2 linked regions of the Saccharobesus litoralis genome follow. The protein of the gene in region 2 interacts with the protein of the main gene of each other region in a pairwise test. Links are inferred from orthologs where the notes say so. Each region holds a gene or a part of one and is shown on either strand. Other genes may lie near its edges. The genes, in order: aceE and nth.

Region 1 (11,436 bases), 1.1 Mb from region 2 along the record:
GTTTTTAGCGCCGTAGTTAAATGATCAAGACCAATATCCGACGGTACAACACCAATAGGTAACTTTCCTTGTTCGCGCGCCTCTGTCGACGCATAAAAAGGCACGGAATAAGTCGTCATCAAGACATCATTTTTCGGCTCATAATAAGGCTCTGTCCAAATAGGCCCTTCTTCCATAGGTCGATAAAACCAACTAAATTCTACTTCACGTTGATCATAATCGGTTAAATTGAAAAACTGCGTTGGTCCGGTTAAGCGCTCGTAATAAGGGCTGACATACTCAACATCAGCATCGAGCCAATAAGGCTCAAAAGTAACATTTAAAGAATATAAGTTGTGGTCATTCTCAAACTTATGTTTGAGTAATGCATGGGCGTAGGCTTTGTTTTCTAACTGCGTAATATCGTCAGCAAAATCGTCAACGCTACGCATAATAACCGCGAGGTTTTCGCCAATTTCTTTGGCGGCGGCAACGGTTTGCTCTTGTACCTTTAGGCGGGTTGATACTTGAAAAGCTTTATGCTCTTGGATTAAATCAAAAATGATATAAGCTGTATTTATCAAGCCAACAAAAGCTAAAATCAATAAGCTAAGCTTCCAAAAACGTACTTGTTTACAAATTTCTACGCCACTCATTTCGGGACCAAATCAAAATATAATTTTTCACTAAATAGCAGACTACAATGCCACTATGCAGCAATTAAGGAATATGGCGCGATAATACAGCTAATTAGCCTTAGCCTCAAAACTGACGTACACATTTGCTAACAAATTGGCATAAAAAAACCCGCAATAGCAAGCTAGTGCGGGTTTTCAAATTTTTTAACTAAAACTTATTTTTTCTTAGCTTTAGCATTTGGTAGGTCAGTGATAGAACCTTCATAAACCTCTGCCGCTAAACCAACTGACTCGTGAAGTGTTGGGTGAGCGTGGATAGTTAAGGCTAAGTCTTCTGCATCAGCACCCATTTCGATACCTAAACAGATTTCACCTAGTAGCTCACCAGCATTGCTACCAACCATAGCACCACCTAATAATCTGTCGTTTTCTTTATCGAAGATTAATTTAGTGAAACCGTCAGTTGCATTTGACGCAATCGCACGACCAGAAGCAGCCCAAGGGAAGATAGCAGTTTCGTACTTGATACCTTGCTCTTTTGCTTCTTTTTCAGTTAAACCCGCCCATGCGACTTCTGGATCAGTGTAAGCAATTGATGGGATAACTTTTGGCTCGAAGAAGTGCTTCTTACCAGCAATAACTTCAGCAGCTACGTGTGCTTCGTGTACCGCTTTGTGCGCTAACATAGGTTGACCGACTAAGTCACCGATAGCGAAGATATGTGGTACGTTAGTGCGTAACTGGTTATCAACGTTAATGAAACCACGATCAGTTACTTCAACACCGGCTTTATCAGCGTCAATTAAACCACCGTTTGGCGTACGGCCAACAGCTACTAATACAGCATCGTATTTAACTGGCTCAGCAGGCGCTTTCTTGCCTTCGAAAGAAACGTAGATACCATCTTCTTTCGCTTCAACCGCAATCACTTTAGTCTCTAGCATAATGTTTTCGAACTTCTTGCTAATAGACTTAGTGAAAGACTTAATGATGTCTTTATCAGCAGCTGGGATAAGTTGATCCATAAACTCAACTACGTCAATTTTAGCGCCTAGAGCACTGTAAACTGAACCCATTTCTAAACCGATGATACCACCACCTAAGATAAGCATGTTCTCAGGAATAAATGGCATTTCTAATGCGTCTGTAGAATCCCAGATACGTGCATCTTCATGTGGAATGAAAGGTAATTTAACAGGCTTAGAACCAGCAGCGATAATCGCGTTGTCGAAAGTCACTTCTGTTACTGAACCATCTTCAGCTTCAACCGCTAAAGTGTTAGCACCAGTGAATTTACCGTAACCGTTAACCACGTTAACTTTACGCATTTTCGCCATGCCACCTAAGCCGCCAGTTAATTGGCTAATAACTTTGTTTTTGTGAGCGCGTAACGTGTCGATATCAACTTCAGGCTTACCGAATTTAACACCTTCATGTTCCATGTTTTGCGCATCAACTAAGTGCTTAGCAACATGTAATAAAGCTTTTGAAGGGATACAACCCACGTTTAGACAAACACCACCTAAAGTGCTGAAACGTTCTACTAGTACAACGTCTAAGCCTAAGTCAGCAGCACGGAAAGCTGCAGAGTAACCACCAGGGCCAGAACCTAGTACAACTACTTGAGTTTTAACTGTATTGCTCATGAGATCCTCATGTTCCATTTCTGTGTTGAGTAGACGACAAATGATAGTCCAAATTCTACCCAATCTAATTATTCATTTCTTGTATGAATAGCTAATTTACCATTCATACAATTTGTAGCCGCTATTCGTTTTATTTGTAGGGTGTCATGAGCGAAGCGAATCACACCGCAACATTCAATGAACCATCAAATGTTGCGTTTCGCTGCGCTCAAGGCAACTTACAGAACCAAGCGACGTAAATCAGTAAGGTTGTTGGCAATCTCAGTTGAGAATGCAGCACCTTCAGCACCATCGATCACGCGGTGATCGTAAGATAATGAAAGTGGAACCATTAAGCGTGGTTCAAACTCTTTACCATTCCACTTAGGTTTAAAGTCAGACTTAGAAACACCTAAGATACCAACTTCTGGTGCATTAACGATTGGTGTAAATGCAGTACCACCAATGCCACCTAAGCTAGAGATAGTGAAAGTACCACCTTGCATATCAGCCGCTTTAAGCTTGCCATCACGCGCTTTCTTAGAAGTTACAATTAACTCTTCAGAAAGCTCTTCAATACCTTTTTTGTTGACATCTTTGATGACTGGAACCACTAAGCCACCCGGTGTTGCTACTGCTATACCGATATTGATGAACTTCTTAAGGATTAAGCTGTTACCATCATCTGAAAGAGAAGAGTTGAAGTTAGGGAATTTCTCTAACGCTTTGGCTACTGCTTTCATAACGAAAACAAGTGGCGTGATCTTCAAGCCAGTTTGCTTCTTAGCATGGTAAGCATTTTGCTCTTTACGGAACGCTTCTAATTCTGTGATATCCGCTTCGTCGAATTGCGTAACGTGAGGGATAGTCGCCCAGTTGCGGTGTAAGAAAGGACCAGAGATCTTTTGAATACGACCTAGTTCTTTAACTTCAATTTCACCAAACTTGCTGTGGTCAACTGGTTTAACTGGCACGATCTCAAGCACATTTTCAGGGATCGGACCTGAAGCAGAACCCGCCGCCGCTTTCGGCTTAGCTAGTTCAGCTTTAACCCAGTTTTGTACGTCTTCTTTAAGAATACGACCTTTACGACCGGTTGCTGGCACTAAGCTTAAATCAACGCCAAATTCGCGTGCGGTACGACGAACAGATGGAGAAGCATGCACGTTCTTGCTTGGTTTAGCTGGTTCAACGTTAGCGGTAGGCGCAGGTTTTGCTGGCGCTGCGCTTGGTGCTTGAGCAGCTGGTGCTGGCGCACTTGCCGCTGGAGCTGGAGCCGCAGCAGGCGCTGCACCTTTAGCTTCAACTTTAACAACTAAGCTGCCTTTTTTAACTTTATCGCCAGTACTAACATAAACCTCTTTTACCACACCGGCGTGTGAAGAAGGTACGTCCATAGTCGCTTTATCAGTTTCTAACGTAATTAAACCGTCTTCTTCAGCGATTTCATCACCAACAGCGACTAAAACTTCGATAACGTCAACTTCACCATCTTCACCAATGTCCGGAACAGCGATATCAACTAACTCACTCGCAGCAGCTGGAGCCGCTGCTGCAGGGGCTGCTTCAACAGCTGGTGCTTGTGCTGTAGGTGCTTGTGCCGCAGGTGCTTCAGCAGCACCGCCTGCTGTCTCAAGAATACATACCAGCGTACCTTCAGAAGCTTTGTCGCCAACTGCAATTTTAAGCTCTTTAACTACACCGTCAGCAGGACATGGAACATCCATAGTCGCTTTATCAGTTTCTAACGTGATAAGGCCATCTTCTGCAGAAACTTCGTCACCAACAGCAACCAATACTTCGATAACTTCAACATCAGTATCGCCACCGATATCAGGCACTGTGACTTCGATTGTCGCGCTAGCTGCAGGAGCGGCAGCCGGAGCTGGCGCTGCTTCCGCTGCAGGTGCTTCAGCCGCTGGCGCTTGTGCCGCAGGTGCTTCTTCTGCGCCAGATGCATCTTCAACTGTTACGATTAAAGTACCTTCAGATACTTTATCGCCAACTGCTACTTTAATTTCTTTTACCGTTCCAGCGAAAGGCGCTGGAATATCCATTGAAGCTTTATCGCTTTCAACAGTGATCAGTGAATCTTCAGCTTCAACAGTGTCGCCAGCAGCGACACAAAGTTCGATAACTTCTACTTCATCACCGCCCACATCAGGGACTAAAACGTCTTTAATTGCCATTATTCCTTTCCCCTATTACGCGTAAAGTGGGTTAAGTTTATCTGCATCGATATTGAACTTAGCAATTGCTTCCGCAACGACTTTCTTCTCAATTTCGCCACGCTTAGCTAATTCGTATAACGCTGCAACTACAATGTAGTATTCGTTAACTTCGAAGTGAGTACGTAGGTTTTCACGGCTGTCTGAACGACCGAAACCATCAGTACCTAATACACGGTAATCAGTTGGTACAAAACCACGGATTTGATCAGCGTATTGCTTCATGTAGTCAGTTACCGCAATAACTGGACCCGCAGCATCTTTAAGTACTTCAGTTACATATGGCACTTTTTCTTCAGCTTCTGGGTGAAGCATGTTCCAACGCTCACAATCTAAACCGTCACGCGCTAATTCATTGAATGAAGTTGCAGAATAAACGTCTGAGCTAATGCCGTAATCTTCAGCAAGAATTTGTGCAGCTGCACGCGCACGCTCAAGAATAACGCCAGAAGATAATAAGTTAACGTTTGCTGTAGGCTTCTTAGCCGCAACCGCTTCAAGCTTGTAGATACCCTTCTTAATACCTTCTTCTACGCCTTCAGGCATAGGTAATTGAACGTAGTTTTCGTTCATTACAGTTAGGTAGTAGAAGATATTCTCGTTGTCTTGGTACATACGCTTGATACCGTCTTGAACGATAACTGCGATCTCATAACCATAAGTTGGGTCATAAGTAATACAGTTAGGAACCGTACCAAAGTGTAAGTGCGAGTGACCATCTTCGTGCTGTAGACCTTCACCGTTAAGTGTTGTACGACCAGCAGTACCACCAATTAAGAAACCACGTGCTTGTAAATCACCTGCCGCCCAAACTAAGTCACCAACACGTTGGAAACCAAACATTGAGTAGTAGATGTAGAATGGGATCATTGGTAAGTCAGCATGCGAGTATGAAGTCGCTGCAGATACCCAAGAAGCCATTGAACCGAGTTCGTTAATACCTTCTTGTAATACTTGACCTTTCTTGTCTTCACGATAGTAAGCAACTTGGTCAGCATCTTGTGGCGTGTATTTTTGCCCTTCGTGAGCGTAAATACCAACTTGACGGAACAAACCTTCCATACCGAAAGTACGTGCTTCATCAGGAATAATAGGAACAATGTTCTTACCGATTTGCTTATCTTTTAACAATGCAGTTAAAACACGAACAAACGCCATAGTCGTTGAAATTTCACGACCTTTAGAACCGTCAGTAGTCGCCTTGAAAGCGTCTAACTGAGGAACTTGTAGTTCAACTGAAGAATTTTCACGACGCACTGGCATAACACCACCAAGTGCTTCACGACGACCCATCATGTACTTGTATTCAGCACTGTCTTCAGGGAAGCGGTAGTATGGTAATTTTTCTAAATCTTCATCTGAAACTGGAACATTGAAACGATCACGCATATGACGGATTGCATCTAAATCCATCTTCTTAACGCCGTGCGCAATATTCTTACCTTCAGCTGCATCACCCATACCGTAACCTTTAACGGTTTTAGCTAAAATAACGCTTGGACGACCTTTAGTCGCTTTCGCTTTAGCGTAGGCTGCGTAAACTTTTTGTGGATCGTGACCACCACGGTTTAAACGCCAAATGTCTTCATCAGACATATTAGCTACCATTTCTTTAAGCTCTGGGTATTTACCGAAGAAATGCTCACGCGTATAAGCGCCGCCCTTAGCTTTAAAGTTTTGGTATTCACCGTCAACGGTTTCATCCATTAACTGTTGTAGTAAGCCAGTCGTGTCTTTCTGAAGAAGTGCATCCCAGTAACGACCCCAAACGACTTTAGTCACATCCCAACCAGCACCACGGAAAGTGCCTTCTAATTCTTGGATGATTTTACCGTTACCACGTACAGGACCATCAAGACGCTGTAAGTTACAGTTAACGATAAAGACTAAGTTGTCTAACTCTTCACGTGAAGCAAGACCGATAGCACCTAATGATTCTGGCTCATCAATCTCACCATCACCTAAGTAACAGTATACCGTTTGCTCTGAGCAGTCTTTTAAACCACGATCAGTTAAGTACTTCAAGAAGCGAGCCATGTAAATAGCTTGCATTGGACCTAGACCCATAGATACCGTCGGGAACTGCCAATAATCAGGCATCAATTTCGGATGTGGGTAAGAAGATAGGCCATCAGCAAAGGCTTCTTGACGGAAGTTATCTAATTGTTCTTCAGATAAACGACCTTCAACGAAAGAACGCGCATAGATACCAGGTGAGATATGACCTTGGAAATAAACTAAGTCGCCGCCGTCTTTTTCATTTGGAGCACGGAAAAAGTGGTTAAAACCAATATCGTACAACATAGCTGACGATTGGAAAGACGAAATATGGCCGCCTAGCTCTAAATCTTTCTTAGAAGCACGCACAACCATCATCATCGCGTTCCAGCGGATAACCGCACGAATACGCGCTTCTAATTCACGATCACCTGGCATAGCTGGCTCTTGGCCAACAGGGATAGTATTAGAATAAGCCGTAGTGGCATCAAATGGCATGTGAGCACCGTTACGACGAGACGTCTCGATTAATTGCTCAATCAAGAAGTGCGCACGCTCTGGGCCTTCGTTTTGTAAAACTGATTCTATCGATTCAATCCAATCATTGGTTTCGATTGCATCGACGTCTTTGTTAAGGATGTCAGACATCTGGTATTCCTTATTTGTTATGCGTTGAATTCTCAACTTCCAATTCAATCAGATACAGCAAAGCTAAGTTCTCCAATAAGCTTAAAGGCTTTATAAAAAACTTAGCCATGCTGTACTTGATTAGTCAGCTGTTGAGAATTGTTCATTCAAACTATTTAAGGTTTTGCTGCAAGCGCCTTAACATGCGTTGGTTACGCGTGTCTTCAGCACCTAGCTGCAATAAGGTTTCTTCTATATAAGCCAAATGATGATGCGAGGCATTTCTAGCTTGGATCGGGTTGCCAGAAATAATCGCATTCATAATAGACTCACGATCTTCATTCACCTGCCGGGCTACATCCGGCTTGGACGTCAGAATTCGGTAATTACGCTCAATACTTTGTTTGAGCAAAGGCGCCATGGCATTAACAAGATGAGAGATAACCAGATTATGCGACGCTTCAGCAATCGCTAGGAAAAATTCAAAAATGGCTTCAATCTGGTCAGATTGCATACTGTCATTGCAGGAGATAATGGCTTCAAAACTTTGCTTAATGCGTTCAAAATCAGCATCGGTGCCACGCAATGCCGCGTAATAAGCACTAATACCTTCTAAAGCATGGCGAAATTCTAATAAATCAAATTGGCTTTCAGGCTTAGCCAGCATTAATTCAAATAAAGGATCAGAAAGGCTACTTTGTAGGTTTTCATTAACAAAAGTACCACCGCCTTGACGACGTGTAACCAAACCTTTGGCTTCAAGTTTTTGAATGGCTTCACGCAAAGAGGGGCGAGAAACATCAAATTGCACCGCAAGTTCTCGCTCAGGAGGTAACTTTTGCCCAGGCAATAAGCTACCTTCCAGAATCATAGACTCCAGTTGCTCTTGTATCACGTCAGCCAACTTTGGCTGTTTAACTCTCTGAAAACTCAAGGTTTTTACACGACTTATTTAAATTATAATTAGCTATCAATGCCAAGCGGGTAATTGGTATTACCATTTAATGCGCAATACTATAGCTGATAATTTTGGCGATGCCAAATTTCTCGTCAACAGATCGGATGATCATTTTATGAACGTTTTATGAGAAAAACACTGCAGGATTAATCTGCAAAAATGCTTAGGCAGTAAGTAACCAAAATAATTCAGGCGGGTGTGTCCTCCCGCCTTTTATCATATTTGGCACTAATTAAGAATTAAGAATAAGAAATAGATGCAACAACAAGGAGGGGGTTAGTTAATAATTCCCATCAAATTTAACACAGCAATTAAAGCCACGCTAAATAGCACAGCTCGTTTGGCCAGTTTAACTAACAAGCAAGGCTCAGTAATGCAGTCATGCTCTGGTGCATCAACTTCTTCCGCAGCAACAGCAACTCGCGTCACAAATTCACGAGCACCAATCTCGAGCTTAATTAAGTCTTGCAACCATATGCCTAACGCTTGGCTAAAATTACCAACAAATAAATAGGCGAACCCTGCAATGCGCGAAGGTATAAAATCCAATACCAACATAAAACGTTGGCTCACTTCACTAACCGCTTGCTGATTTTCATTTTGACAGGTTTGATCCGCTAAATGCCGAGCAAAAACATACAATACTGCACCGCATGGGCCAAGCACAGCAAACCAAAAAATCACCGCCAAATAATAACGATAGTTCAACCAAATTAAGGTTTGACCGACACTTTCTTGCGGCATGCCTTGCTGACAACGACGTAAACCTAATTCATTCGCGTAAAGATCACAGGCTTCTAGGTCGCCGCGATTAGCCGCTTCTAAATATTGCTTATAACAGCTACGATATTGAGGACAACCAAAACAAACAAATAACACGAATACCGCAAAGGTTAAGCCAAATAGGGAATTACCTAACCAAGACTGGACAAGAGCTACAGCCGCGACTGGCAGTAAAATCCACAGCACAGTATTTTGATTAGCTTTTGGGGCGTCATCCAAACTAATTTTGGCGGTTAATTTTTCTGCATACATTTGGTAATAATGCGTGTAGTGCCAAATACCCAGCAATGAATGGGAACGCTCAAGTAGAATAACGATAAACAAGCTAAGTAGTATCATTTTGCATCCTTAATGAACTTGCTATTGTCTGTGCCACATCGCATGATGGACACTTATTTTTATCAAGTATAACGGCTGTTATATTTAATCGCTTGAAAACTTTATGAAAAATAAAGCTGAGTTATATTTATTTTTCTAGTGCGCTTAAAAAGCGCTGCCAATCAAAAGCCTTACCAGGATCAGTTTTGCGCCCTGGTGCAATATCGCAATGCCCACAAATACGCTCATGAGTCACTTTAGGGTAAGCTTTTTGTATCGCATCCGTTACGGCAATTAATACAGAGTATTGCTCTGAGGTATAAGCTAAATCATCTGTGCCCTCCATTTCGATTCCTATCGAGAAGTCATTGCAGTTTTCTCGCCCTGCAAAACTGGAAACACCTGCGTGCCATGCTCTTTGGTTAAAAGGCACAAACTGGATCACCTCGCCATCACGGCGAATAAATAAATGAGCCGATACTCTAAGCCCTTGCAAATCTACAAAACTAGGATGCGCCTCGATATCTAATTGACCTAAAAACAAATCTTCAACGTAAGACGTTGCAAACTGCCCAGCGGGTAACGAGATGTTGTGAATAACCAACAAGCTAATATCCTGCTCATCGGGGCGCGGATTAAAGTGGTTTGATACTTTAATACTGGCGGGTTTAAGGATATGATTTTCAACAAGATATAGAGACAATTGAACCGCCTTATCTTTTTATTAAATGGCTGCAAGTGAATTAATGATGCAATCTGATGACAACCAACAACCGCGCGATACCACGAAGCAAGTCGGCAAGTGGATGTATTATGCCGCTTGGATCTGTGGCTTACTACTCTTGATGCAATTTTTCCAAGGTTATATTGACCAACAGTACAACCCAAACCAAAACCCAGATAGTTTTTCCACTGAACAAGGCAATCAAGTCATATTAAAACGTAATCGCGCTGGCCATTACTTGGCTAATGGATTGATTAATAATGAAGAGGTTCTGTTTTTATTAGATACGGGCGCAACTCATGTTTCGATACCAGAAAAAGTCGCGCAACGTATTGGCTTACGTTATGGGCCTGAAAGCATAGTTAATACTGCTAATGGTCAAGCTATCGTTTATCAAACCAGCATTGACGTACTAGAGTTGGGTTCAATCCGTTTACGTAACTTACGTGGCAATATTAACCCACACATGCAAGGTGAGGAAATACTGCTTGGTATGAGCGCCTTAAAGCGCTTGGAGTTTAGCCAACGTGGCGATACCCTTACCTTGCGCCAATACTAATCCAGTAAACAAAACCTATACCAATAAAATGCCGAGATTAAAACTTTTGGTCGAAAAAATTTTGCCTCTGACCTAAAATAGCGCGTTTTGCCGCACCCTATTATCAAGTATTGGAAAAATCATGGATCTACAACAAACCATTCAAGCACAAGTAACAGCAGCTCTTATCGAAGATTTAAGTGCAATGGATCCAAAACTTGATATTACCGCGCAACTGATCCCTGCAAACAATACGGCCACAGCCAAGTTGATAACCCGCGAAGACTGTATAGTATGTGGTGTTGCTTGGGTCAACGAAACCTTTAAACAGTTAGGTGCTAAGGTGGAAGTAGAATGGCAAGTTAAAGACGGCGATAAAGTTAAGGCAAATTCTACCCTTTGTTATTTTAAAGGTAATGCGCAACACATATTAACCGGTGAACGCACCGCCATGAACTTTTTACAAACCTTATCTGCCACTGCGACTTTAACCGCGACTTACGCAGAAAAAATCGCTCATACGTCAACCAAACTACTTGATACCCGTAAAACCATTCCCGGTTTGCGTTTAGCGCAAAAATACGCAGTTAAATGCGGTGGTGGCGAAAATCACCGTATTGGCTTGTTTGACGCATTTCTGATTAAAGAAAACCACATTGCCGCGGCCGGCTCAATTGCCAACGCGGTTAAACAAGCTCATAACATAGCACCTGGCAAACCGGTTGAAGTCGAAGTTGAAAACAATGATGAATTGCAGCAAGCGTTAACCGCCGGCGCCGATATTGTTATGCTCGACAACTACACCCCAGAGCAAATTGCCGCAGCTGTTGCCATTGCCAACGGGCAAATTAAAATTGAAGTGTCTGGCGATATTACCTTAGACACCATCGCCAGCTACGCTCAAACAGGCGTTGATTACATCTCTAGCGGCGCTTTGACTAAACATGTGCAGGCTGTGGATTTGAGTCTACGGTTGAGCCTGTAATGGGGTTCACCCCCACCAAACGCTAAAGTCCAAAA
Region 2 (11,011 bases):
TTTGCGCCCCTGGAACCGATAACATGGCAGTTGTTAGCGGAAAGGTCACTTGGTCTTGTACCACTTGTGGCGCTTGACCTGGGTAACTGGTTTTTATAATGACTTGTACATCCGACAGATCAGGGATGGCGTCAACCGGCGTATTTTTTAATGAGTACAGTCCACCAAATGCAACAATCAGGGTAATTAACACCACAAAGAAACGATTGCCTACCGACCATCTAATAATTGATTCAATCATAATCAAATGTCCTATTAGTGATGCGAATGGTCGCTGTTAATATTGCTTTGTTCACTTGAACGAGTGTCAGGTGCCGGTAACGCAATTTCTGTGATAATTAGGTCATCTCGAACTTCAAACGTAAACCTGATCTCGTGCCCAGCTTTGAAGCCAGAAATATCTATATTGTCAGCCAATACATAGTCCAAGGTTGCTGCTGGTCTGTCCCATTTCTCTATTGCTTCTCGGCTAATATTTAAGGTGCGAGTGGATCCATCAATGGAGTTGATTGTGCCGTTGACTGTTGCTGTCGGAGCCTCGTCATTGCCAGCGTCAGGTTCAGACATAATATGAATGCCGGTAATTTCGTAGCCATCGTCTTCGGTCTTACTCACTTCAAAATGTAGAGTTTGTCCTGCTTGTAAAGCATTGGCATCGACGCCGCTACTTAAATTGAAATCCATGGTCATTTGTGGCCAGTCCCACGCCTGCACTGGGCCATGAGTAATATTGACCATTCCGTGATCTGCCATAACACTATTGACTTCACCTTCCATCCATACCGAATTTGGTACTCCATCGTGTGTCATACGCTTAAAGTCTGAGGTTTTGCTTGACTCAGAATCAATCAGAAATTGCGCGGAGGTAACTACAACATCGTCTTCGTTTAATCCTTGTAAAATCTCAATATTGTCGTGATCGACCCGACCAATATCGACTTCGATAGACTTAAACTGCCCATCACCTAAAGCCAGCACGACACGGTCTTGTTTACCCGTTCTGATCACCGCTTCTTTAGGGACTAAAATGGCGCTGTCAGCTCGATTAGCATGAATGGTGACTTGGGCAAACATATTGGGTTTTAATTGATAGTCAGGATTATCAAACTTCAACCTGACACGCAGCGTTCTGGTTTTGTTATTTAGTGTTGGGTATACATAATCAACAACTCCATCCCACTCTCGACGAGGCAAGTAATCAAGTGTCATTGAAACAGGCTGTTCTTCTTTGATTAGGGCTGCATCTCGTTCAAATATTTCAGCTTCCACCCAAACTTGATCAAGCTTAGCAATACTGAGCAATGTGTTTCCTGGCTTAACAAAAAAACCTTCTCGGATTTTTAGCCCGTCGACGACACCAGATTGGGGTGAATAAAATGTAATGCTCTGCTGAACTTTGCGGCTTGTTTCCAACTGCTCAATAAATTTTCCTGATAAATGTAAGGCTTTAAGGCGAGCTTTTGCGGCACTGATCAATGATTTATTGTTTCGACTTAGCGCAATAAGTAACTCTTCTTGGGCATTAACTAATTGCGGTGAGTACAGTGTATAAAGCGGTTGGCCTTTCTCTACAGGGTTCCCTGCGGCTTTTACGTATAGTTTCTCAACCCAGCCATCTACGCGGGGGTGAATATGAATAAGCTGCTCTTCGTCGTATTGGACATAACCCACAGTTGAAATTTCAGCATGCATGCTTTTCAACTCAACCTGTGAAGTACGAACCCCCAAGTTATTTACAACATGAGGGGAAATTTTAACCGCACCAGGCCCAAATTCATCTCCTGATGCTTCTTCATATACCGGTATTAAATCCATGCCCATTGGCGATTTACCTGGCTTGTCGCGCCGGTAGTTACTGTCCATTGGTGCAACCCAATACAGTGGCTTTTTCTCTGTCGATTCTGTTTGTGTCTTTGATGTAGAAGCTGGCTGCAAAGCAGATAATATACCTGCACCCACCACAGCCCCTACCAATGAAGCGATTACGGTTAATTTTAAATTAGCTGACATTATTCTGTTCTCTGTTTAGCTGTATGGGCAATGTGATAACTCGCATCGCTCTTAGCGAAAAAATAATTGATGCGAGCTAAAGCTTTTTGCACATCCACATCAATTTTTAAGGCTGCAATATTGGCGTTGAGCTGGGCAACTCGGGCACGAACGACTTCGGCAAAATCTCCGTCATCATTGGTATAAGCAATCAATGCTGCCTCTGCTTGATCTTGCGTTTGTGTTAAGATTTGTTGTTGATAACGAGCCTGGCGCTCAGAAAGGCGTTTGACATGCAATAACTCTTTTTCGAGCGAACTCAACATCGTTTTGGTCAACAGAAGCTTGTCTGTTTTAATTGACTCAGTCTGTGCAACTGAAGCTGCAACTTGTTTATCTTGTCTATTGTCAGTAAACAAGGGGACATCGAAAGTGATACCAACCGAAAATAAATCAGCTCTACTCGACCCGTTTGGTGCACTATCTCTGAGGCCATAACTGGCATTGACGCCCCACTGAGGTTTATATTGCTGTTTGGCTAAAGCCTCTCCTTGCTCTGCTGCTTTTTGTTTAACACCGATTGCTAAAATAGCTGGGTGCTTAGCTAGTATTCGAGCCAATTTATTGCGTGACAGTGGAGAGTCTTGTAACAATTGCGGATTGAATAATTGAATTTCAGGTAAGTGATTTTCAACAAGCAATTGACTTGGTTGCATATCATAATCAAACGCTGACGCTAAATTGTCCGCATCAAATCGATGTAACCATTGACTTAGTCTTGCGCGCGCTGACTCCAGCTTTTGTTGTTCAACACTATATCTATCTTCTAGTTGGGTAATTTCAAGTTGAGCACGAATAACGTCTTGCTGCTTTGTTTTACCTACTGCGTTGGCATAGCTCACCTTGGCAACATCCGCCATTTGTTCAAACAATGTCCAATCTTTTTTTATCAACTCAAGTGTACTTTGAGCGAGGTAAACATCTAACCATAGCCCAGACACTATGCTCGTTAGCTTCGCTTTTCGATCTTCACGCAATAATGGAAACTGAGTTGATTCTGTTTTCAGTTGCGCGCTTTTGATGGCGAGACTGTCTCCTCTAGGAAACATTTGAGACACACCAAGTTTGAATTGGGTCATGCCTTCTTGGCCTATGTCCCAGCTATCAACCGGCATATTTAGCAAACCAATGGATACTTTAGGGTCAGGCAAGGTGCCAGCTGCGACACTGGTATTTTCTAAGGCTGATTGTTTTAACTTACTACCATATAGCCAAGGATCGTTTGCAATAGCTTGCGATATCGCATCACGCAGAGCGAGTTTGGTTTCCGCTTTTACATGAGTAATAGACAAACTAACGCCAATGGCTAGCGCGTAAATCAATCGTAGCGGCTTCGTTATTTTCATTAAAATTGATCCTTATACTGATTTACCTTGGCATACACTTGACTGCTGCCATCCTTAAATAAAATCAGTACGTTATAGGGGGTAAATTTATTTCCAACTTCCATTCCTGGTGAGCCTAATGGCATAGCAGGCACCGCTAGTCCAATGGCATTTTCATGTTTTTCTGCCAAGAAACGTTTAATAAATTTAGCAGGGATATGACCTTCAAAAGCGTAGCCATTACGTGATATTGCCGTATGACACGAGCGGTATTTTGAGGTAATACCATATCGGTTTTTGACAGGACTAATATCACTATAGTCTTTGCTATGAGCAATAAAGCCTTCATCTTCAAGGTGAGAGATCCATTTTTTACAACAACCACAGGTTGGGGTTTTGTATACAAGTAGTTCGTTAGTAGGCACATTGTTTTCTTTTGCATTTGCGCCTGCTGATAACATAATCAGCGTGATCATGATTTTAAAATAGTTAGAAACCATATTTTGCCTCCAGAGCAACTGGATCCTTATACGTCAATCGACATTAAGGTGATAACAGGGAAATTAATTTAATGTGTGGCCATAAATTTTAGGCGCACTGATCCTGTGTTAGGCAAAAATGGGTGGGCGATATAGTGATTTAGCTGTATTTTCTAGCAATAAAGGCGTGTTAAAACTGATTTTTTCACTAGAAATAGGGAGTGATTCAAAGCCAAAGTTAGCATCCATTACAAACGAATTGGATTGGCAGAGGTTTGCAGGGCATTTGCAATCAGTATGAAGACAGGCGGAGGAGTTATCCATTGACGACATATCAACCATGTCGGCCATATGGTGACCATGATGCATAGTGTGGTCTTGCATTTGCTGATGTTCAGCGGAGGCCGTATTGGTCATATTACATACCATTGTTCCATATGCGTACGCTTGCCCAATAAGAGCAAGTGATATCACAAATGTAATAATCAATCGGTACAAAATATTAAATCCATACGTTACAAGGTCACTCTTAATATATTACATATGTTCTATGGTTGTAAATATGATTCAAGTCAACTATCGAAGGATAATGGAGTGCAATCATAGTTAGGTAAAGCATAAGTATTTGATTTCTAGTAAGTGCTTCCCGATATTTTTCCTACTAATGATTAAAAGCACTGCACCAATATATGATCCCTCAACTGAGATTCATCGTATCAGACGAACAAAATTCTGCAATTAGACTAAGATTTATACAGCGTTTAAGAGAAGGTTAGAAAAATGAAGAATATAACAGCCGTTTTCATAGCCATAATTGTTAACTGTTTTTCCATTTATACGGCGATAGCACAAGACAAGAATTCAGTTTTGGTTCCCTTACCCTCTGTTGATGACTTTACAAAAGGGGAAAATGGATGGGCGTTTGGGTTAGGAGTTGGTATTGAATATGAAACTGCTTATGAAGGTTCAGATGAATTTGGATTAGAAGTCCAGCCCGCTGGTGCAGTGCAGTGGCGAAATGGTGACCATATATACTACTTTGCAGGGGAAGCATTTGGCTGGAGGGGGCTTCTGTCAGATAATTGGTTATTAGATGCCTTAGTTGGGTTTGAAGAAGGCCGAGCTGAAAGTGACTCAGATGAAGGACGGCTTAATGGCCTAGGCGAACAAGAAGAAGCTTTTGAACTTGTGCTTCAAGCTCGTCGTTCTTTTACTTCTGATTGGCGCTATTGGTTAGTTGGTCGTTTAGTGACAGGTGATGAAGGCAATTTAGGTTTATTTGGCGCTGGTCGTCGTTTTGGTCATCAAACCGACGGTACTGGGTCTGAAATCAACGTGGTTGTTGTTGTTCATGACAGCGAATATGCCAACAAAGGTTTTGGCATCAATAAGTCTCAATCAGCTAATTCTGGCTTGAAAGAAACTAATCTCAGTGGTGGACTACGCTCAATTGGCATAGATTATAATTATCGGCACAATATCAATGATAATTGGCAAATCTTCGGCGAAGCCCTTTTTGAATACTTCAGTAGTGAAGTCAGAAACAGCCCTATTGCTCGCAGTAATTATGAAACTGAGGTAGGTATTGGGGTTATTTATATATTTTAGGTTACTTAATTTGAAACACGTAAATTAGTATAGGAACTCTGACAAAGCTTAAAAAAAGTAAAGGGTTACCAGACAAAGCCACAGGAAAGGTTATCGTACTAGGATCAGGCAAAAAATCAGTTGCGGTTCTTTCTCCTGCTGATGGTAACAAGATGACTGCTGATGTAGTGGCAGTGGATGGTGCAAAAGTGCTGGTTAAGATTAAAGAGCAAGGCCATCATTCAGTTACTGCTAGGGTTGCCTTTTAGCTCTGCAACAGAGCGACAATAGCTGCTATTAAAATATTTGCATGGTGTTAGTGAAAAGTACAGAGCTTCTTTAAACGATAGGCCAATTTCGATACATGAGCTTCCTAGTGATGTAACCATTTTTTGTAGTGTGACAAAATATTGTCACACTTTATAATTATTATATTTCAATAAAATCAATAACTTAAATTATTGCAGGCTTCCTGGTTTAAAATCAAAATCCATTTCCTTTGCGGGGTAGTGGTTCGCTCTAGTGCCTTGTGTTTATATAGTGAATATTTCCTTACGCTTTAACTTGGAATGGCTATTTATTCTTTTGGGCTTGCTCTTTTAAAACTTCGTTAATATAGCTTCGGCGACCATATTTTCTGGTAATAACACACTTATCTAAGTCAAAGCCCCTCGCTGGGCAATATTCACGACCATAGTAAATAATTTGTAAGTGCAGATCATTCCAGCGCTCCTTAGGGAAAAGGCGTTTACCATCACGCTCTGTTTGCTCGACGCTCTTGCCATTTGACAAGCCCCAACGATACATCAAGCGATGAATATGAGTATCTACAGGGAAAGCAGGAACGTTGAAAGCTTGAGCCATTACTACTGATGCGGTTTTGTGACCAACTCCAGGCATTGCTTCAAGATCTTTAAAATTCTGTGGCACTTCACCATTATGCTGATTAATGATCATCTCAGAAAGGTGCCAGATACCTTTTGACTTCATTGGTGATAAACCACATGGTTTGATTATTTCTTTTATTTCATCAATGGTCATTTTGACCATGTCATAAGGATTATCGGCTTTTGCAAATAGCTTAGGCGTGATTTGGTTTACACGTTCATCGGTGCATTGAGCAGATAGTAATACAGCAACTAATAAGGTGTATGGATCTTTGTGATCAAGTGGAATAGGGACCTCAGGATACAGCTCGTCAAGGATCTCGATGATTGCCTGAACTTTTTCTTTTTTACTGATAGATGTACTCATGCTATTAACCTTAAATCCCATCTACTTTTATTATTTTTAGGCCAGCCAAAAGCTGTATTTAATACAACATTAGCGGTTTTACGTCCCACACCAGGTAAGGCCTCTAAAGCAGCGCGATCTTCAGGTACTTCGCCACCGTGTTTTTCGACTAAGATTTTACAGGTTTTGTAGGTGTTCTCGGCTTTTGAATTAAACAGGCCAATGGTTTTGATATATTCTTTGATCCCTTCAACACCTAAATCAAGCATTGCTTGTGGAGTATTCGCTATAGGGTAAAGTTTGCGGGTGGCTTTGTTTACGCTGACATCGGTTGCTTGTGCTGATAACAATACCGCGATGAGTAACTCGAATGGACTGTTAAATTCGAGCTCGGTCGTAGGGTTAGGGTTTGCGTCGCGTAAACGGGTTAAAATTTCTCGACGTTTTGTATTATTCATGGCTCGAATTTTTGCTTAAGTTTCAGTTGTGACGCGAGCGCGTTCAGTTTTGACTTTTTGTTCTTTTTGCGGCGCAAATAAAGACTCTATACGGGTTTCTAAGCGATTTTTAATGGCGATTAATAATCCTAACGCAATAAATGCGCCTGGTGGTAATATCGCTGCTAAGAAAGCTTCTTCGGCTTGAAATAGGGTGATTTGCCAATTAGTCGCAATTTGACCAAATAACAAATGGCTGCCAGCTAATAAAGTGCCGTTACCTAACACTTCGCGAATGGCGCCTAAAATAACTAGAATCGCAAGAAATCCGAGTCCCATCATTAAGCCATCCCAAGCAGCGAGTTTTACGTTATTTTTAGAGGCGAACGCTTCTGCGCGGCCGATAATGGCGCAGTTGGTGACAATAAGCGGGATAAAAATGCCCAATGTTTGGTACAACTCATAGGTATAGGCATTCATTAACAGCTGAACAACTGTCACTAATCCGGCAATAATCATAACAAACACGGGTATGCGGATTTCATTCGGTACCCAGTTTCTGACGATAGATACGGTTATGTTAGAGCCGATAAGTACAAATAGGGTGGCAAGCCCTAAACCTAAACCATTAACAACTGTATTGGTAACCGCCAGTAACGGACAAAGCCCTAACATTTGTACTAAGGCTGGGTTGTTTTTCCATAATCCTTGCCAGCTAATTTCACTGAGTTGATTCATTTTGTATGCTCACAGTTACTCGGCAAATTAAATATTCTTTGCTTGTTATTGGCAAACCAAAGGCTAGTGCGTTTTACACTGTTTACCACGGCTCTTGGTGTGATCGTTGCGCCGGTAAATTGATCAAATGCGCCGCCATCTTTTTTAACGGCCCAAGCTTGTAGGTTATTTTGCTCAATGGTTTTACTACGAAAATGAGTGATCCAAGGCGATTTGGCTAACTCAATCTTGTCGCCGAGACCGGGTGTCTCTTTGTGTTTAATGGTTCGCACCCCTAAAATGGTGTTGTCCATATCTAAGGCGACTAGTAAATCAATACGGCCTGAGTAACCATCTGGGGCTATGCTTTCAATCGCGGCAGCAACGGCTTTACCTTTGTCTGATTCGCTTTCTTTATAACGGGCGCGAAATATTTTTATCGTATTGCCATTGCTATCTATGTCAATAACACAGTCTGTACTGGGCTGATTGTTGTATGTGTCAGGAGAGACTATTTCGTCTAAGTTTTTTTGTGTCGCGAGTTTTTGTTGTTTAGCAATTTCAGGAGCCGTTAACAAATGAGTTAATGTGACCAAGCCTGTAGTTGCAATAGCAAACCCTGCGAGAATGAAACTTGATTTTTGCATTGAATGACTGATTTTCATGAGCGACTCCCGTGGCCAAAAGTACGTGGCTGGGTGTAGTAATCAATCAAGGGGACTGCCATATTGGCTAATAATACGGCAAAAGCTACAGCGTCTGGATAACCGCCAAATTGACGAATAACAAAGACTAAAAAGCCACATAGCGCACCAAATATTAGGCGACCTTTATCGGTGGTAGATGCTGAAACCGGATCGGTTAATATAAAAAATGCGGCAAAACAAGTCGCACCCGAGGTCATGTGTAACAACATTGAACCTGTGCCGTCAGGACTAATCGCTTGCGAAATTAAACTAAAAATAGCTAATGATATTAAAAAGGATAGCGGTATTTGCCATTTTATTATTTTTTGTTTAAGTAAGACCACACCACCTAATAAAAAAGCTATGTTGACCGCAAACCAACCTTGCCCTAAGCCGTTGCTAAATACATCTTGCTTTATGATTTCTTGGTAGGTTAAGCCTTGGTTTAAGCCATTGCGCACAGATTCTAACGGCGTTGCCATTGTCACGCCATCAATGCCTGAGCGAATTTGTTCTAATGAATAGCCTTGAGCGGTATAACCGCTAAATACCACTGACACATAATCTGAAAAGCTTAACGGGATGGTGATGAGATCGGTAGGGGGGATCCAACCTGTCATGGAGACAGGAAAGGAAATCAGTAATATGACATAACCGGCCATAGCTGGGTTAAACAAGTTTTGACCGAGCCCGCCATAGGCTTGTTTGACTAGAGTAATAGCAAAAACACTCCCTATCACACCTATCCACCAAGGGGCTAATGGCGGTAAACAAATACCCAGTAATAATCCAGTGAGCAGGGCAGAGTGGTCGTTAATAACCTGTTTAACTGGGCGCCCACGTAATTGACAACATATCGCTTCCGCAACTATGGCACTGATGATACAAATGAAAATTTGAATTAATACACCGATCCCAAAGCAGTACCATTGGGTAATAACACCTGGAATACAGGCAAGGGCTACCCAACGCATGATATTGGCCGTTTTATTTGCGCGGCGTGTGTGAGGTGAACTGGCTAATTTAAAACTCATAGTTAATTCTTGCTCTGCTCCTGAATTCGCTTCGCTTTAGCTTTTTCAATGGCTGCTTTTATACGTCTTTGTTGCTCAGTCGGCTCATTTACTTCAGCGGTCCCATTTGGCACATTAGGCTCAGATGACACATTCGGCTCAGGGCTGTTTGATGCAGGTGTTAGTTGGCTTGTCTCAGCTTGTTTTTTGGCCTTTGCCTTAGCTATTGCAGCTTGAACACGGGCTTTTTTATCGTCTTCAGATAAGTCAGTGTTGTTGCTAGATGAAGTATTTTCAGCTTGGGATGTTACAGGCTTTGCAAAATCAGTTGAGCTTTGTTCAGCTAAACGCTTTGCCTTGGCTTTTGCTATCGCGGCCTTGGCTCTCGCTTGAGCTGATGTAACTGATTGATTTTCGTCTTTGCTTAGCGCCTCGGTTTGTCCAACTTGAGATTGTTCAACGTGAGAGGAGGCTGACTGAGTTGCGTTATCTGCGTTTTGTCTTTTGGCTTTAGCACGAGCGATGGCTTGTTGTGCTTTTTGTTTGATGGCCGTTTGCTCTTCTACTTCTGCATCTTGCTCTGATGTCGGGGCGCTGTTGGTTTGCTGTGCTGCTTTTTTGGCTTTTGCTCTAGCAATAGCGGCTTGCGCTCGTGACTTAACATCAGATTGTTCAGCTTGTGGTTGAGACTCAGGCAGTTCATCATGTTTTGACGTTTTAGTTGACGTGCTGCTTGTTACAGGGTTTTCGCTTGCTTGTTGCTCCTGCAAGCGTTTTAATTTCGCTCTTTCAATGGCCGCTTTGGCTTTGTCTTTTGCCGTTAACTCAGATGTATCTGGCGAACTCGTTGGTTCTTGGCCGTTATTTTTCTGCAATCGTTTTGCTTTAGCTCTTTCAATCGCGGCTTGCGCTTTTGATTTCGCGTCTTGAGGCGGTTGATTGTCATTTTTGTTTGTATCTGCAGTTGCCGTATTGACTGAGTTGCTATCTGCCTGTTTGCCAATGGTTGACGGCGCTTGTTGAGTTGACGCTTTTTCAGTAGACGCGTTCTCAGAAGAAATCTGTTCAGTAGTGTCGTTGGTTTGATTAGTTTGTTGCGCTTTTTTGGCTTGCGCTCGTGCTAGTGCCGCGGCAATCTTGTCTTTGGCTGATTGATCACTATTTAAGCTTTGCTTTCTTGCATCAGCCGCCTGTTTGTGTTTTGCCATGCGTTCTTGTTTGTCGCGTTCTAAACGCTCGTTACGGGCTTCAAAACGTTGCTTAGCAATGTCGGCTTTGCGTTTTTCTTCTTGTTCAATTCTTATATCGGCTTTTGCTTGGCGATAATATTGCACAAGTGGAATATCACTTGGGCATTCGTATGCGCAGGCGCCACACTCTATACAATCAAATAGTTTGTAATCTTGGGCTTTGTCGTATTCTTTTGCTTTACTGTGCCAAAACAGTTGCTGCGGTAACAAACTTGCAGGGCAAACATCTGCACAA

What was found.
Region 1: the proteins of nth (region 2) and aceE interact in binary tests that used the Escherichia coli proteins (3 or more experiments, as listed by UniProt). The link is inferred for Saccharobesus litoralis from one-to-one orthologs.

The regions. Positions count from the first base shown.
Region 1 is NZ_CP026604.1:5,463,351-5,474,786, forward strand. Bases 4,247-7,499 are described here. They hold aceE (pyruvate dehydrogenase (acetyl-transferring), homodimeric type), read right to left. Parts: upstream 7,117-7,499; coding sequence 4,447-7,116; downstream 4,247-4,446. Other genes in these bases: aceF (pyruvate dehydrogenase complex dihydrolipoyllysine-residue acetyltransferase), read right to left, coding at 4,247-4,434; pdhR (pyruvate dehydrogenase complex transcriptional repressor PdhR), read right to left, coding at 7,268-7,499. Also shown: C2869_RS20920 (PDC sensor domain-containing protein), read right to left, coding at 1-635; lpdA (dihydrolipoyl dehydrogenase), read right to left, coding at 833-2,263; more of aceF, read right to left, coding at 2,482-4,246; more of pdhR, read right to left, coding at 7,500-8,029; beta-lactamase regulator AmpE, read right to left, coding at 8,330-9,175; 1,6-anhydro-N-acetylmuramyl-L-alanine amidase AmpD, read right to left, coding at 9,303-9,857; C2869_RS20955 (retropepsin-like aspartic protease family protein), read left to right, coding at 9,901-10,437; nadC (carboxylating nicotinate-nucleotide diphosphorylase), read left to right, coding at 10,559-11,401. UniProt on the Escherichia coli protein: Component of the pyruvate dehydrogenase (PDH) complex, that catalyzes the overall conversion of pyruvate to acetyl-CoA and CO(2).
Region 2 is NZ_CP026604.1:4,377,502-4,388,512, reverse strand. What follows is about bases 4,855-7,682. They hold nth (endonuclease III), read right to left. Parts: upstream 6,695-7,682; coding sequence 6,014-6,694; downstream 4,855-6,013. Other genes in these bases: C2869_RS16185 (electron transport complex subunit E), read right to left, coding at 7,147-7,682; C2869_RS16200 (MipA/OmpV family protein), read left to right, coding at 4,855-5,461. Outside these bases: C2869_RS16225 (efflux RND transporter permease subunit), read right to left, coding at 1-241; C2869_RS16220 (efflux RND transporter periplasmic adaptor subunit), read right to left, coding at 256-2,010; C2869_RS16215 (TolC family protein), read right to left, coding at 2,010-3,395; C2869_RS16210 (DUF411 domain-containing protein), read right to left, coding at 3,395-3,874; C2869_RS16205 (hypothetical protein), read right to left, coding at 3,983-4,270; more of C2869_RS16200, read left to right, coding at 4,634-4,854; more of C2869_RS16185, read right to left, coding at 7,683-7,848; electron transport complex subunit RsxG, read right to left, coding at 7,845-8,492; electron transport complex subunit RsxD, read right to left, coding at 8,489-9,547; electron transport complex subunit RsxC, read right to left, coding at 9,550-11,011. UniProt on the Escherichia coli protein: DNA repair enzyme that has both DNA N-glycosylase activity and AP-lyase activity. The DNA N-glycosylase activity releases various damaged pyrimidines from DNA by cleaving the N-glycosidic bond, leaving an AP (apurinic/apyrimidinic) site.